Regions from separate parts of the Kitasatospora sp. NPDC053308 genome, predicted to be linked through region 1. Evidence: riboswitches for the same ligand, from Rfam matches in the RefSeq annotation. Region 1 holds a riboswitch; the other holds the start of a gene.
What was found. Region 1 has a riboswitch for cyclic di-AMP ahead of ACZ6Y7_RS34365 (transglycosylase family protein). Riboswitches for the same ligand answer to the same signal wherever they lie in the genome.

Region 1 (7,255 bases):
CCCGTACGGGGGTTGGGCGAGGAATGTCCGCATTGCGGGCAAATCGCCCGGACCGGCGCGGCCGACGCACCGACTCCGCACCCCGGCCGCGCGAATCCCGCACGGCAGCCGACTGCAGGCCGGACGGGCAGATGTCCTACGATCTCCGGCATGAGCACCGCAGCCATCCCGGGCGCGCCACTGCCCGTCCGCACTCCAGGCTCCCGTGCGCGGGGGCGCCACCGTCGTCCCGAGCGCCCCGAGATCCCCACCGGCTCCCCGGCCCTGGTGCTCGCCGTGCCCGCGACCGCCGGGCCCGAGTCCCGCTCGGTCGTCGAGGAACTGCTCTCGATCGTCCGCAGCGAGCACCACGGCGTCCAGGCCACGGTCGGATACCTCCCCGGCGACTCCGCCGAGGGCGAGGGCGGCGAGGACCGCACCGTCGCCGAGCTCCTGGCCATGGCCGCCGAGGCCGGCCTGCCGATGCCCGTCCTGGTGCCGCTGGTGCCGGGCCCGCACGGCTTCCTGCCCGAACTCCACGCGCTCGCCGCCGAGTACGGCGCGCCCGTCACCGACGCGCTCGGCCCGCACCCGCTGCTCGCCGAGGCCGTCCACGTCCGGCTGTCCGAGGCCGGGCTGGCCCGCGCCGACCGGGCCCGGCTGTTCGCCATCGCGACCGCCGCGGACGGCGTGGTCCTGACCACCGTCGGCGGCGAGGACGCGGCCGCCGCGGCCGGCATCACCGGTGTACTGCTGGCCGCCCGCCTGGCCGTCCCGGTCGTGGCCGCCGCGCTCGACGTGCCCGGCTCGGTGGCCGCGGCCGTCGACCACCTCAAGGAGACCGGCTCGCAGCGCCCCGCGCTGGCGCCGCTGGTGATCGGACCGGAGGCCGACTCCGAGCTGCTCGCCGCGGCCGCCGAGGAGACCGGCTGCCCGTCGGCCGCGCCGCTGGGCGCGTACCCGACCGTCGGCCAGCTGATCGCCTCCACCTACATGGCCGCGCTGCCCGCGCCGTCCGCCGAGGACCTGGCGCGCGCCGAGGCGGAGGCGGCGGCCGCCGCCGAGGCCGAGGGGGCCGTGGAGGGCACCCGTGGCGCCCACGCGGCCGTCGACGGGGCCGTCGGCCAGTAACGGACACCGCGCGGTCGTCCGCGCGCGCAGAGGGCCCGGAACGCCGTTCGCGTTCCGGGCCCTTCGCCGTGCCCGCTCTCCGGCTGCCCGATGGCCCACCCGCCGGCCTGTCGGCCGGCCGGGCCCTGGCCTGGGATCCCGCCCGGTTTGCCCGCCCGCCCGGTTTGCCTGCCTGATTTGCCCGCCTGGTTTGCCCGGCTTGCTCGCCTGGCACCGGTCCGTGCCGTACCGGAACAGTACGGGAGTTAAGCGGACATTGAAGAGAAATGTCCGTTCTGTTCTCTTCATCAGGAAATGACAGACGTTTCCCGGGCGCCCCCGGCGCGCCCTCCAGCGCTTGAATCGCGATGGCTCCCCCGGATCGAGGAGTGCGCCCCCTCGCGCTTCGACACACCGTCATGCATTTCCTGAGGCGGAGACAGTTATGGATATCCGCAGTGGAATTGCCAGAAAATGATCATTGCGCGACCATTTTCGATCATGAATTCCGACCCACGGGGCAGTTCCCACTAAACCGTGATACACATCACAGCTATTTGCAGTTTTAACTTAAGTCTGCTTAACGTGCTCCCCGTTCGTGACCACACGGACCCAGTTCATCCGCAACGCCGAGTCCTGCCGTCGGATGTCCTGGCAGCGCGAATAACGCACCACGGCAGGAGCGGGGGACCCACAGGTAAGTCGCCCCGGACCGGTCCTCGGAACGGTTCAGGGCTAGGGGTGAAGCCGCGCCACGCGCGGCCGGGCAACTCCAGCCCGAATCCGACAGCTCACCTCGCAGGCGTGGGAGAGGACCGCGTCTTCATGCTGCCCACCAACGGCACTCGCCTGTCCAGCCGCACCCGCCGCGTGATCGCCGCCATCGGCGTCGCGGGCGTCGGCCTCACCATTCCCTGCCTCGTCTCCGGCACCGCCTCCGCCGCCTCCGTCGCCACCTGGGACAAGGTCGCCCAGTGCGAGAGCAGCGGCAACTGGAGCATCAACACCGGCAACGGCTTCTACGGCGGCCTCCAGTTCACCCAGAGCACCTGGTCCGCCTTCGGCGGCACCGCCTACGCCTCGCGCGCCGACCTGGCCACCAAGGACCAGCAGATCGCCGTCGCCGAGAAGGTGCTCGCCTCGCAGGGCCCCGGCGCCTGGCCGGTGTGCTCGGTCCAGGCCGGCCTGACCAAGGGCGGCACCCCGGCCGCCGTCGACACCTCGGCCGCCGCCAAGCCGGCCGCGCCCGCCGCCCCGGCCGCCAAGCCGGCGCAGACCTCGGCCCCGGCCGCGAAGCCCGCCAAGCCCGCCGTGCCGGCCCAGACCGACGCGCAGGCCTCCACCGACTCCGCCGCCACCAACTGGACCCAGAAGCACCAGCAGTGGGCCCAGGACCACGACTACACCGTGGTCGCGGGCGACTGGCTGTCCGCCATCGCCGACAAGCACAACGTCCAGGGCGGCTGGCAGCGGCTGTACGAGCTCAACCGCAGCACCCTGACCGAGGGCCCGGACACCATCTACCCGGGCCAGCACCTGACCTTCGGTGACGGCGACCAGGCCCAGCAGTCCGGCTCCTCGGACAAGTCCGGCTCGGACTTCACCTGGTTCAACCGCCCGCAGAAGTCCGGTCAGTCCGCGAACGGCGGTTCCGTGAACGCCAAGCCGGCCGCTCAGACCCAGACCCCGGCCGCCAAGCCGGCCGCCCCGGCCCAGGCCGCCACCGGCAGCATGGCCGCCGCGGTGTCCTTCGCCGAGTCCAAGGTCGGCCAGGCCTACGTCTACGGCGGCACCGGCAACGGCGGCTGGGACTGCTCCGGCCTGACCCAGGCCGCGCTGCGCGCCGCGGGCATCTCCATCCCGCGCGTCGCCGCCGACCAGGCCGCCGCCAGCACCCACGTCTCGCTGGACAGCCTGCAGCCGGGCGACCTGCTGTTCTGGTCCAACAACGGCAAGGACTCGGGCGTCTACCACGTCGCGATCTACGTCGGCGGCGGCAAGTACGTCGAGGCCGCCAACCCGAGCGCGGGCGTGCGCGAGCAGACCATCGCCAACTGGGCCCCGGACTTCGCCGGCCGGGTCTGAGGATCCGTCACGGCGTACGGCTGACGGTCGACGGTCGACGGCGCGTTCGGCAGACGGATGACGGCCGACGGCTGACAGATGACAGCCGACAGATAACAGCTGACAGATAACAGATTTCAACATCTGTTATCTGTCAGCTGTCATCCGAACCCCGGCAGCCCACCGCCCCGGGAGGAGTCTGGTCGCTCCTCCCGGGGCTTCGGCGTATCCCCGTGGTGAAACCCGGTCCCAACGGGCATGCTGCTGCTCTGCACCCGAGGAGGAGTCACATGGCCCAGGTCACCGTCACGCTCGACGCGAACCTCGCGATCGACGCGATGATGCTCTCCGGTACCAAGAACCCACAGGACGCCGTCGAACTGGTCCTGCGCGACTACCTGGCCCGCGGCCGCCGCACCGAGACCCGTACCGGCGAAACGACCGACGGCCACCGCCTCACCGTCGACCGCCCGAGCGCCCAGGAGGGCTGAACCGGCGTACGCCGAAGGGCCCCGGAGAGCAACTGCCCTCCGGGGCCCTTCCGTTGGCCTTACGGCCGACCGCCGCCCGGGGCGCGCCGCACGCACGCCACGGGCCCGCAGCTCAGGACACCGGCCCGACGCTCAGCGCGCGCAGGCGCCGGTGGACCCGCGCATCACCAGCTCCGGCTGGAACATGAACTCGCCCCGCTGCGCGGCGTTCCCGCCGACTTCTTCCAGCAGCGCGTCCACCGCCGCCGTGGCCATCGCCTCGACCGGCTGGCGGATCGTGGTCAACGGCGGCTCGGTGAAGGCGATCAGCGGCGAGTCGTCGAAGCCGACCACCGACACGTCGTGCGGCACCGACAGCCCCCGCTGCCGCACCGCCCGGATCGCTCCGAGCGCCATCATGTCGCTCCCGCAGACGATCGCCGTGCAGCCCTTGTCGAGCAGCGCGCCGGCCGCCGCGTGCCCGCCCTCCACGCTGAACAGCGTGTGGTGGACGAGGTCCTCGGCCTCCTCCCGGGTACGCCCGAGCACCTCGCGCATCGCCGCCGTGAAGCCTTCTATCTTGCGCAGCACCGGGACGTACCGGCGCTGCCCGACGGCCAGCCCGATCCGCTCGTGCCCGAGTTCGGCCAGGTGCTGGACGGCCATCCACATCGCGGCCCGGTCGTCCGGCGAGATGAACGGCGCGTCGATCTTCTCGCTGAAGCCGTTGATCAGCACGAACGGCACCCCGCGCCCGGCCAGCCGCGCGTAGCGGTCGTGGTCGGCCGTGGTGTCGGCGTGCAGCCCGGAGACGAAGACGATGCCCGCCACGCCCCGGTCCACCAGCATCTCCACCAGTTCGTCCTCGGTGGAGCCGCCCGGGGTCTGGGTGCACAGCACCGGCGTGTAGCCGTGCCGGCTGAGCACCTGCTCGATCACCTGCGCCAGCGCGGGGAAGATCGGGTTGCTCAACTCCGGTGTGATCAGCCCGATCAGCCCGGCACTGCGCTGGCGCAGCCGGGTCGGCCGCTCGTACCCGAGCACGTCGAGTGCGGCCAGCACCGTCTGCCGGGTGGCGGCGGAGACGTTCGCCTTGCCGTTGAGCACGCGGGAGACGGTGGCTTCGCTGACCCCCGCCTGCGCCGCGATGTCTGAGAGTCGCGCCGTAGTCACGGTCCCAGAGCCTATTGCAACCACGTCAGACCGCCCACCAGCCGGTGCTGTCCGGAGCGAGCACCGTCTCGCCGCCGTCCACCACGAGGTCGGCCGAGGCGAGCAGCAGCCTGCCCGGGGTCGCCACCCGCACCGGCTCGCCGGTGGTGTTCACGGTGCACACGAAGGAGCCGCGGCGGAACAGCAGGGTGCCCTCGGGGCCGTCCAGCCACTCGACCCCGGTACCGGCGCCGAGGTCGGCCTGCGCCCGGCGGACGGCCAGCGCGCTGCGGTAGAGCTCCAGGGTGGAGGACGGGTCGCCGGTCTGCGCCTCGACGCTCAGTTCGGCCCAGGTGGCGGGCTGCGGCAGCCAGGACGGGCCGCCGGCCACCGGTCCGAAGCCGTACGGGGCCTCGGTGCCGGACCACGGGATCGGGACGCGGCAGCCGTCGCGGTAGCCGTCCTGTCCGGCCTGGCGGAAGAAGGACGGGTCCTGGCGGACCTCGTCGGGCAGGTCGGTGACGTCGGGCAGGCCGAGCTCCTCGCCCTGGTAGATGTACGCGGAGCCGGGCAGCGCGAGCATCAACAGGGTGGCGGCGCGGGCGCGGCGCAGGCCGAGTTCGCGGTCGCCGGGGGTGCGGATCTGGGTGCCGAGGCCCGGCTCGTTGGCGAACCGGGTGGCGTGCCGGGTGACGTCGTGGTTGGACAGCACCCAGGTGGTGGGGGCGTCGACCGGGCGCATCGAGTCGAGCGAGACGTCGATCACCTCGCGCAGCGCGGTGGCATCCCAATCGGTGCCCAGGTACTGGAAGTTGAACGCCTGGTGCAGTTCGTCGGGGCGGACGTAGTTGGCGGTGCGCTGGACGGTCGGGGTCCAGGCCTCGGCGACCCCGATCCGCTGGCCCGGGTACTCGTCGAGGATCTTGCGCCAGCTGCGGTAGATCTCGTGCACGCCGTCCTGGTCGAAGAACGGCATGACGTCGTTGCCGAGCAGCTTCAGCTGGTCGGAGCCGCCGAGGTCGGGCAGGCCGGGGGCCTTGACCAGGCCGTGGGCGACGTCGATGCGGAAGCCGTCCACGCCCATGTCGAGCCAGAACCGCAGGATCGAGCGGAACTCGTCGGCGACGGCCCGGTTCTCCCAGTTGAAGTCGGGCTGCTCGGGGGCGAACAGGTGCAGGTACCAGTCGCCGGGGGTGCCGTCCGGGTTCTCGGTGCGGGTCCAGGCCGGGCCGCCGAAGATGGACTCCCAGTCGTTGGGCGGCAGTTCGCCGTTCTCGCCCTTGCCGGGGCGGAAGTGGTAGCGGTCGCGCAGCGGGGAGCCGGGGCCCTCGCGCAGGGCGCGCTGGAACCACTCGTGCTGGTCCGAGGAGTGGTTGGGGACCAGGTCGACGATGATCCGCAGGCCCAGGCCGTGGGCGTCCCGGATGAGGGCGTCGGCGTCCAGCAGGGTGCCGAACATCGGGTCCACCGCGCGGTAGTCGGCGACGTCGTAGCCGGCGTCCGCCTGCGGCGAGGCGTAGAACGGCGAGAGCCAGACCGCGTCCACGCCGAGGTCGCGCAGGTACGGCAGGCGGCTGCGGATGCCGGGCAGGTCGCCCATGCCGTCGCCGTTGGAGTCGGCGAAACTGCGCGGGTACACCTGGTAGATGACCGCGTCCCGCCACCAGCCTCTGGACGCGCTGCCGCTCACAGGATCCAGCGCGACCGCCTCGTGAGCGGTGTCGGCGGCAGGCCGGGAGGTGTCGGCCAGGTTCTGGGTCATGGACGGTATCCCTCGGGGATCGGAGGAGCGGGGGGCCTTGCGCGCGTGGTGTTCCGCGGCAGGCGTCACGACTTGGAGGCACCGGCGGTCAGGCCGGTGACCAGGTGGCGTTGCACCAGGTAGAAGAAGGCCGCGGAGGGGATCGCGATCAGCACGGCGGTCGCGGCCATCAGGTTCCACTGGGCGTCGTGCTCGCTGACGAAGGTCTGCAGGCCGACGGCCAGCGTGTACTTGTCGGAGCTGAGCATGAAGGTCGAGGCGAACGGCACCTCGGCCCAGTAGGTGAGGAAGGAGTAGAAGGCGGCGACCGCCAGGCCCGGACGGGCGAGCGGCAGCACCAGCCGCCAGAAGGTGCCGAACGGGGTGAGACCGTCGACCCGGCCGGCCTCGTCGATCTCCACCGGGATGGTGTCGAAGTAGCCCTTCAGCAGCCAGGCGCAGTACGGCACGGTGGTGGTCGAGTAGACCAGGATCAGACCGGTGTAGCTGTCCAGCAGGCCGAGTTCGGAGAGCATCGTGTACATCGGCACGATCAGCACCGCGATCGGGAACATCTGGGTGACCAGCAGCGACCACATCAGCGGCTTGTGCCCGGGGAACTTCATCCGGGAGACGGCGTAACCGGTGGTGGCGGCGAGCAGGACACCGAAGACGGTGGTGATGCCGGAGACCAGCAGGGCGTTGCCGAACCAGGTGAAGAAGTCCGTGTCGGACAGCA
Region 2 (7,255 bases), on a different contig from region 1:
GCGTTCGTGCCGGCGCAGTCGGCCGCGGTGCCCTCCACTCCGGTCGCGCCCACCGCCGGCTCCGAGGCCTCCGCGCCCGCCGCGCCCATCGTGAGCTCCGAGGCCGGTTCCTAGACGGTGAAGCGCAGTTCCGGCTGCTCCCACGGGGTCCTGGGCTGCGGCGGCCGGGTACCGGTGCGGACGGCGCCCATCCGCAGGTAGAAGCGTTCCGCGGGCGGGTGCGACACGACCTTGACCGCGGCGATCCCGGCCGCCCGCGCGCGGTCGAGCATGTCCGTGATCAACTGCCGTCCGATGCCCAGCCCCTGGGCCTCGTCGGCGACGAACATCAGGTCCAATTCGGCCGGTTCGCGGATCAGCGCGTAGAAGCCGAGCAGGCGGTCGTCGGCGTCGTCCACGGCCATCCGCACCTCGTGCCAGGCGAGGTAGTCGGGCCTCACCCGGTAGCCGTCGATCATCGCGAAGTAGGCGCCGCGGTAGGCGCGGGAGGCCTGGATGAGCGCGGTGAGCCGCTCGGCGTCGGCTGTCCCGGCACGCCGGATCGTCAACTGGACCATGCCGCGAGTATAGGAGTGAAATGGCGAAGTGACCATTACAGGGTGACCGCTACGCGCAGGTCGGTCCCGTCCGGCGGCGTCGGTCGGCGGCCCGCAGCACCAGCACGCGGCGGACGCGGTCGTCCCCGGCCCGGTGGAAGCGGTGCACCTCGCTGGCGATCCGGCGCTCGCCGAGCGCGTACCGCAACGGGTCGAGGTGGCCGCAGCGGCGGCCCCGCCCGTCGTGCAGCGGCTGGACGCGCACCTCGCCGTCCGGGGCGGTGACCCGCACCAGCTCCGCCAGGGCGGCCAACTGGTGCTCGGGGCCGAACACTTCGGGGTAGGCGAAGAGCAGGTAGCCGCTCAGGGTGAGGGCGAAGGTGCCGTCCGCGAAGGGCAGTCGGGGCAGCGCGGCGGCGACGTACCGCTGGGGGTGCGCGGCGGAGTCGGTGGCGAACAGCCGACGGGCGCGGTCCCAGCTGCGCAGGTAGCGGTCGGGCCGGTCGCGGCGGGACGAGGGGTACAGGTGCGGGCGGTCGGCCATCGCGGTGGCCATCGCCGCCCGGGCGGACCGCGCCGCCGCCGCGACCAGCGGGAGCGGCAGCGCGTACGCCGGGTCGGCGGCGATCACCCGGCAGCCCAGCTCGCCCGCTTCGGCGGCCAGGCCGGCCGCGCCGCCGGGGCAGTCCAGCAACGGGCCGGGCAGGGCCGCGAGCCGGGCCCGGGTCAGGTCGAACTGGGCGCAGTACTCGTCCAACGGACGCGAGGTGACCAGGACGTCCGGGGGTACGGGAGGAAGGCCGGTGGCGGACACGCGGTCATCCGAACACGCTCCGGCCCCGCCCGCACCCGGAGGGCGACCGAGGCCGGAGCGGACGGGGGCGGGGCGGGGCGGAGGGTGGGGCGGAGGGTGGAGCCGGGGCCGGGCCGGGGCCGTCGTCCGGGGCCGGGGCCGGTACCTGGCGGCGGCTCAGCGGCCGAGCAGGCCCTGGGCGGCGGCCCGGTTGACGTTGGTCAGGCCGCGGACCAGCTGCGCGGTGAGGAACACCAGCAGCACCCCGGCCGCCGAGAACGCCGCGATCTGCCACGTGCCCTCGATGTAGTAGACGTGCTGGACGTGGTGGCTGTCCGTGTAGTCGAACACCCGGTAGCCGCGCCAGGAGGTGTAGGTCGGGAAGACCCAGTGGTAGACCGGGTAGAGCGCCATCGCCCAGCCGAGCAGCAGGAACACCAGCGTCATGGCGAAGCTGAAGACCGCCCAGGGGAACATCACCACCTGGTGCAGCGCGGCCTTCCAGCCCGCCCCGTCCGCCAGCCGCGCGGTGATCGCGCCCCAGCCGCCCGGGCGGACCTGCCGCACCGGCTTCGGACCGGGGACGTCCAGCCCCAGCATGCCGCGCACCCGGGCCCGCTCCAGCCGGCCGAAGCCGCGGCCCACCGTGGTCAGACCGGCCAGCACGGGCAGGCCGAGGGCGGTGACGAAGGTGCCCAGGCCGAGGCAGAACAGGGTGATCGCGGCGGTGAAACCGGCGATCGCCACCGGCAGGGCGGTGAGCGCGTAGCCGACCTCGCGGTAGTACTGAGCGGAGAACGGTGCCTGCCAGAAGGCCGGCGGGTGCTCGGTCCGGTGGGCCCGGGTCGGGAGCGGCTGGTGGCCCTGACCGTCACCGCCCAGGACGTCCCACTCGTGGTCCCGCGTGCTTCGGCTGCTGCTCATGTCCCGGCCCCGGCCCCTCGTTCTGACGCTCGTTCGTGTTCCCTGACGACGTCCAGTCTGCTCCGGGGGCGGGTGGCGGGGGCATCCGGAGGCCTGGCGGATCGGGGGTGGGGTTAACCCCCGGCCGGGCCCGGCCACTGGTCGGCGCGCAGCGCGTAGCGGTACCCGTCGGCGCCGGCGCCGCCCTCCGATCCGCCCTGCCGCTCCCGCCCCTCCGGCCGGAACCCGAGCCGGGTGAGGACCGTGACCGAGGCCGTGTTGCCCACCGCGACCCGGGCATCGACGCGGTGCAGCTCCAGGGTGCGGAAGGCGAAGTCGCAGAGCAGGCGGGTGATCTCGCCCGCGTAGCCGCGGCCCCGGGACTCGCGGCCGAGGACGCAGCCGAGCTCGGCGCCGCGGTGCCCGTCGAGGGTGAGCGAGGCCTGCCCGATCGGGGTCGCGTCCTGCGGGTCCGGCGCGTCGGCGAGCCTGGTCACGGCGAGCCGGTAGGTGTCCCGTTGCTCGGCCATCGCCTCCTCCAGGTAGAGCTCGATCTGGTCGGCGCAGGTCTCGCGGTCGTGCGGCGCGAAGGGCAGGTGGCGGGTCACCTCCGGGTCGCCGAACAGCGCGTGCAGCGCGTCCACGTCACCCTCGGTGTGGTGGTACTCGCGGATGGCCAGGCGGGGGCCGGTGAGTCGTACGGGGACCATGGCAGCCGACCCTACCCGCCCCCGACGGCTACCGTTCGGACTATGAACGACGATGACCTGCGGCTCGCCCCGCGCACCAGGGCCGCCGACCTGCTCGCCTGGGCGGCCGAGCAGGGCCGCGCGCCGGTGGCCGAGGAGCCGCTGCGCACGGTGCTGGCGCTGCTGGAGCTGGGCGAGGGCAGGATGCACGACGGCTGGCCCGAACTGACCTCCAACGCGGTGGAGCACCTGCTCTACGAGCGGCTCCACCTGTACGTCCAACCCGCGCCCGAGGCGGACCCGCTCGCGTACGGCGCCGCCGTCCGGCTGCTGGTCGACCACCAGCGGGCCGCCCGGCGGCTCAACGCCAAGCGCCAGGAACGGCTGCACGCGGAGGCCGAGTGGCAGGGCGAGGTCGCGGCCGGCCTGCTGCGCCGCGCCGACCTGGTGACCTGGCCCCGGTTGTACGCCCTGCTGCTGCACGCGCACGGGGTGGACGTCACGGACGGTGAGGCGGTGCGGGACTGGCTGGCCGGCTTCGGCGGTCTCGCGGAGGAGGAGCGGCTCGCCGCGTTCGAGGCGCTGGCGGCGGCCGGCTGGCTGGACGAGCCGGACGAGCAGGGCTGGGGGCCCGGCCGGGTGCTGTCGGTCGGCATGGCCACGGACGGCGCGCGGCGGCTGCTGGAGCAGGGGCTGATGCGGCGCAGCTACCGCAACCTGGCCGAGCTGACCGCGCTCGGGCGGCCGATGCCGGACGAACTGGCCGGGGACTTCGGGCAGTTCGAGGAGGCGGCGGTCGGCGCGGCGCTCGACCTGTTCGGGGAGTGGACGGTGCCGGGGCTGCCGCGGCTGCTGGTGGAGGAGTTCCCGGAGCTGGCGCCGGAGCCGGGCCCGGAGGAGATCGACGCCTACCTGGCGCAGCTGCCCGCGGAGGAGTGAGAGCGGCGCGACGGCGCGAGGAGCCCCCGGCCGCGTGCGGTCGGGGGCTCCTCGGTGTCCGGCGGCCTCGGGCGGCCAGGGGCGTCCGAGGCTTCTCGGGGTGTGGTTACGGGGTGAGGCCGCGCTGCTGGAGCCAGGGCTCCGGGTCGACCGGGGCGCCGCCGCCCGGGCGGACCTCCAGGTGCAGGTGCGGGCCGGTGACGTTGCCGGTCGCGCCGACCTTGCCGATCTGCTGGCCGGCGGTGACCCCGCCGGAGCCCTTGATGATCGAGGAGAGGTGGCAGTACCAGATCTCGGTGCCGTCGGGCAGGGTCTCGACGATCCGGTAGCCGTACGAGCCGGACCAGCCGGCCGAGGTGATGGTGCCCTGGCCGAGCGCGTAGACGGGGGTGCCGGTGTCGGCGGCGAAGTCCAGGCCGGTGTGCAGGTTGGCCCAGTAGCGGGCGCTCTGGCCGTAGTGCGCGGAGAGCCGGTAGTCCTTCACCGGGAGGGTGAGGGCGGCGGCGCGCTTGGCCTCGGCCTCCGCGGCGGCCCGCTTGGCCTCGGCCTCCTTGGCGGCGGCCTTGGCCTCGGCCTCCTGCGCGGCCTGGACGCGGGCGGTCTCCTCGGCGGCGGTGCGCTGGCTGTCGGCCTGCTGCTGGATCCGGGCGGCGAGCGCCAGACCGGGGTCGGCGGAGAGTGCGACCGGGCTCTCGTCCGGGGCCTCGACGGCGGGGGCGGCGGCCGGAGGGGCCGCGGCGAAGCCGGTGGCACCCAGGGTGGCGGCGACGGCGGTGACACCGAGCAGCGGGGAGGCTCCGCGCGTCTGACGCGGCATCCGGTGGCGGTTGGTCTCGGCCTCGGGCCCGAAGGACTCCGGCCCGAAGGACTCGGGGCCGCGGGACTCCGGCCCGTCCGGACCGGGGTGGTCGAGTAGCTGGGTACCGGCTGCGGGGCCGGCCGGGTGTGCCGGGGTGTGCGTCGACGCCACGGAGGCGCGCTCCTTTCCTTCCTTCGCGCCTACCGGGTTAGCTGACGGGTTCGGAGCAGGAAGGTCTCCTACGGCCGGGCCGGAGCCCCGCCGATTCACCCCAGGGAACGTGGTTCCCCGGCTCCCTGACCTGCCCGGAGGCCGGCCGGTGGGATTAGGCGACGGCGCACGGTGCCGTCTGGGTACGGCGTTGACGACCGCGCTGCGTTATCAGACGTTAATCCTAGGACGCCCTGATTCCAAGCCATCCGTCCGGGACGGCCGGGGAGCAGGTGATCGGACGTCAACGAACGACACCTCATACGAGCACCCCATCTGAGTACTCCTACTCATGTGCGGCCCGACCGCGCGGCCGCATCCTGACGCCATGAGCGCACCGATGAAGAACCACACCACGGCCGCGTACTACGTCCAGGCCGTCCTCTCCTTCGCCCTGTCGGGCGTCGCCCTCGCCGTCGGGATCGCCTACCTGCCGGTCGGCGGCTGGACCCGGGCGTTCCTGGGGATCGGCCTCCTCTACACCGTCACCTCCGCGTTCACCCTGGCGAAGGTGGTCCGGGACCGGCACGAGTCCGCCGAGATCGTCAGCCGGGTCGACCAGGCCCGGCTGGAGAAGCTGCTCAGCGAGCACGACCCGTTCAAGGTCGAGGGGGCCTGAAGGCCCGGATCCCTCCCTCTCCACCTCCTCTTCCACCCCCTCTTCGACCCCTCTTCGACTCTCGCCGGCCGAGGGCTTGACGGCTAAGGCTATTAGCCTTAGCTTTATGGCTATCGGCAGTACCGCCGATGCCCCGCAGCAGCGGACCGAGGAGGCCCACCATGAACGCCACCATCACCCCGGAGACCCAGTACCTGACCGTCCCCGGCGGGCGGATCGCCTTCGACGACACCCGCCAGGGCGACGGCACGCCCGTCGTCCTGCTCCCCGGAATGCTCGACAGCCGCGCCGCGTACCGGCACCTGCGCCCGCTGCTCGTCGCGGCCGGCCACCGCGTCATCACCATGGACCTGCGCGGCTTCGGCGACTCCTCCCTCACCTGGGACGACTACGGCCCGGCCGCCATCGCCGGTGACGTCCTCGCCCTGCTCGACCACCTCGGCATCCGGCGCGCCGTCCTCGCCGGCAACTCGTACACCGGCGCGACCGTGGTCAAGGCCGCCGGGGACGCGCCCGAGCGGATCGCCGGGATCGTCCTGATCGACGCCTTCGTCGAGAACCCGCAGCCCGGCGTCCTGATGCGCGGCGTCCTCGGCCTGATGGGCGCGGCACTCGTCCACTGGCCCGCCTTCTGGGGCTTCTACCTGCGCCGGATGGCCTTCCCCGGTGCCAAGCCCGCCGACTTCGACGCCTACGTCGACGGGCTGGTCGCCGCCCTGCGCACCCCCGGCCGGAAGACCGCCACCCGCGGGTACGTCACCGGCGACTCCGCGCCGACCGGCTGGACCGCCGCGGTGCGGTGCCCCGCCCTCGTGGTCATGGGCAGCAAGGACCCCGACTTCCCGAAGCCGGAACTCGTCGCCGACCGGCAGGTCGCGGCCCTGCGCGCGCGGAAGGCGATGATCGAGGGGTCCGGGCACTACCCGATGGCCGACAACCCGCAGGCCACCGCGGACGCCCTGCTGCCCTTCCTCGCCGACCTCGCCTGAGCGACCGGCCCCGCCCGCTTCCGTACGGAGACCCGACCATGCCCCGCGTAGGACTGACCCCCGACCAGGTCGTCGACCACGCCCTCGCCCTCATCGACGACCAGGGCGCCGACGCCCTCACCCTGGCCGCCGTCGCCGCCCGGGCCGGCGTCGCCACCCCCTCGCTGTACAAGCACGTCAGCGGCGGTCTCGCCGAACTCCGGCGGCTGATCGCCGTCCGGGTCACCGAGGAACTGGCCGACCGTCTCGCGGACGCCGCCGTCGGGCGCAGCGGGGACGACGCCGTCGCAGCCGTCCTGCGCGCCTACCACGCGTACGCCGTCGAGCACCCGCACCGCTACCACGCCCTCCCCCAGGCCCCGCAGCCCGACGACGACCTGGCCCGGGCGGCCGCCCGGCTCGTCGGCGTGATCATCGCCGTCCTGCGGGAGTACGGCCTGGACGGCTCCGAAGCGATCCACGCCGCCCGCACCGTCCGGTCCCTCGCGCACGGCTTCGCCTCGCTCACCACCGCCGGTGCCTTCCGACTCGCCGAAGACCTCACCACCACCCAGGACCGCCTCATCGCCACCCTCACCACCGGCCTGCGCACCTGGCCCGCGTGAGGAGCCGAGCCGCCCCGGCCGCCCCACCGGGCTGGGGAAGCCGTCCGGCAAGCCCTCCGGCCGGGGAGGCGCGCACCGGACGTCGGGCCCGCCGACTTCCCGCGGCAGCGCATCGGGCCGAGGACGAGAACCGGACACCGCCCGGCGGTCCGACCACCCGCCGGGCGGCGCCC

Region 2: it holds a riboswitch for cyclic di-AMP, as region 1 does, so the genes downstream of both, ACZ6Y7_RS00105 (M23 family metallopeptidase) here and ACZ6Y7_RS34365 (transglycosylase family protein) in region 1, are expected to answer to the same signal.

Annotation. Positions count from the first base shown of each region.
Region 1 covers NZ_JBVJJY010000025.1:74,245-81,499, reverse strand. The annotation lists gene ACZ6Y7_RS34370 (sirohydrochlorin chelatase family protein) at 151-1,110, shown strand; cyclic di-AMP (ydaO/yuaA leader) riboswitch at 1,749-1,907, shown strand; gene ACZ6Y7_RS34365 (transglycosylase family protein) at 1,915-3,174, shown strand; gene ACZ6Y7_RS34360 (hypothetical protein) at 3,444-3,644, shown strand; gene ACZ6Y7_RS34355 (LacI family DNA-binding transcriptional regulator) at 3,777-4,796, opposite strand; gene ACZ6Y7_RS34350 (glycoside hydrolase family 13 protein) at 4,822-6,537, opposite strand; gene ACZ6Y7_RS34345 (sugar ABC transporter permease) at 6,603-7,255, opposite strand, start outside.
Region 2 covers NZ_JBVJJY010000001.1:22,031-29,285, forward strand. The annotation lists gene ACZ6Y7_RS00075 (hypothetical protein) at 1-114, shown strand, start outside; gene ACZ6Y7_RS00080 (GNAT family N-acetyltransferase) at 111-557, opposite strand; gene ACZ6Y7_RS00085 (class I SAM-dependent methyltransferase) at 607-1,350, opposite strand; gene ACZ6Y7_RS00090 (sensor domain-containing protein) at 1,507-2,253, opposite strand; gene ACZ6Y7_RS00095 (GNAT family N-acetyltransferase) at 2,367-2,942, opposite strand; gene ACZ6Y7_RS00100 (hypothetical protein) at 2,985-3,860, shown strand; gene ACZ6Y7_RS00105 (M23 family metallopeptidase) at 3,967-4,830, opposite strand; cyclic di-AMP (ydaO/yuaA leader) riboswitch at 4,843-5,001, opposite strand; gene ACZ6Y7_RS00110 (YiaA/YiaB family inner membrane protein) at 5,198-5,488, shown strand; gene ACZ6Y7_RS00115 (alpha/beta fold hydrolase) at 5,650-6,477, shown strand; gene ACZ6Y7_RS00120 (TetR/AcrR family transcriptional regulator) at 6,516-7,082, shown strand.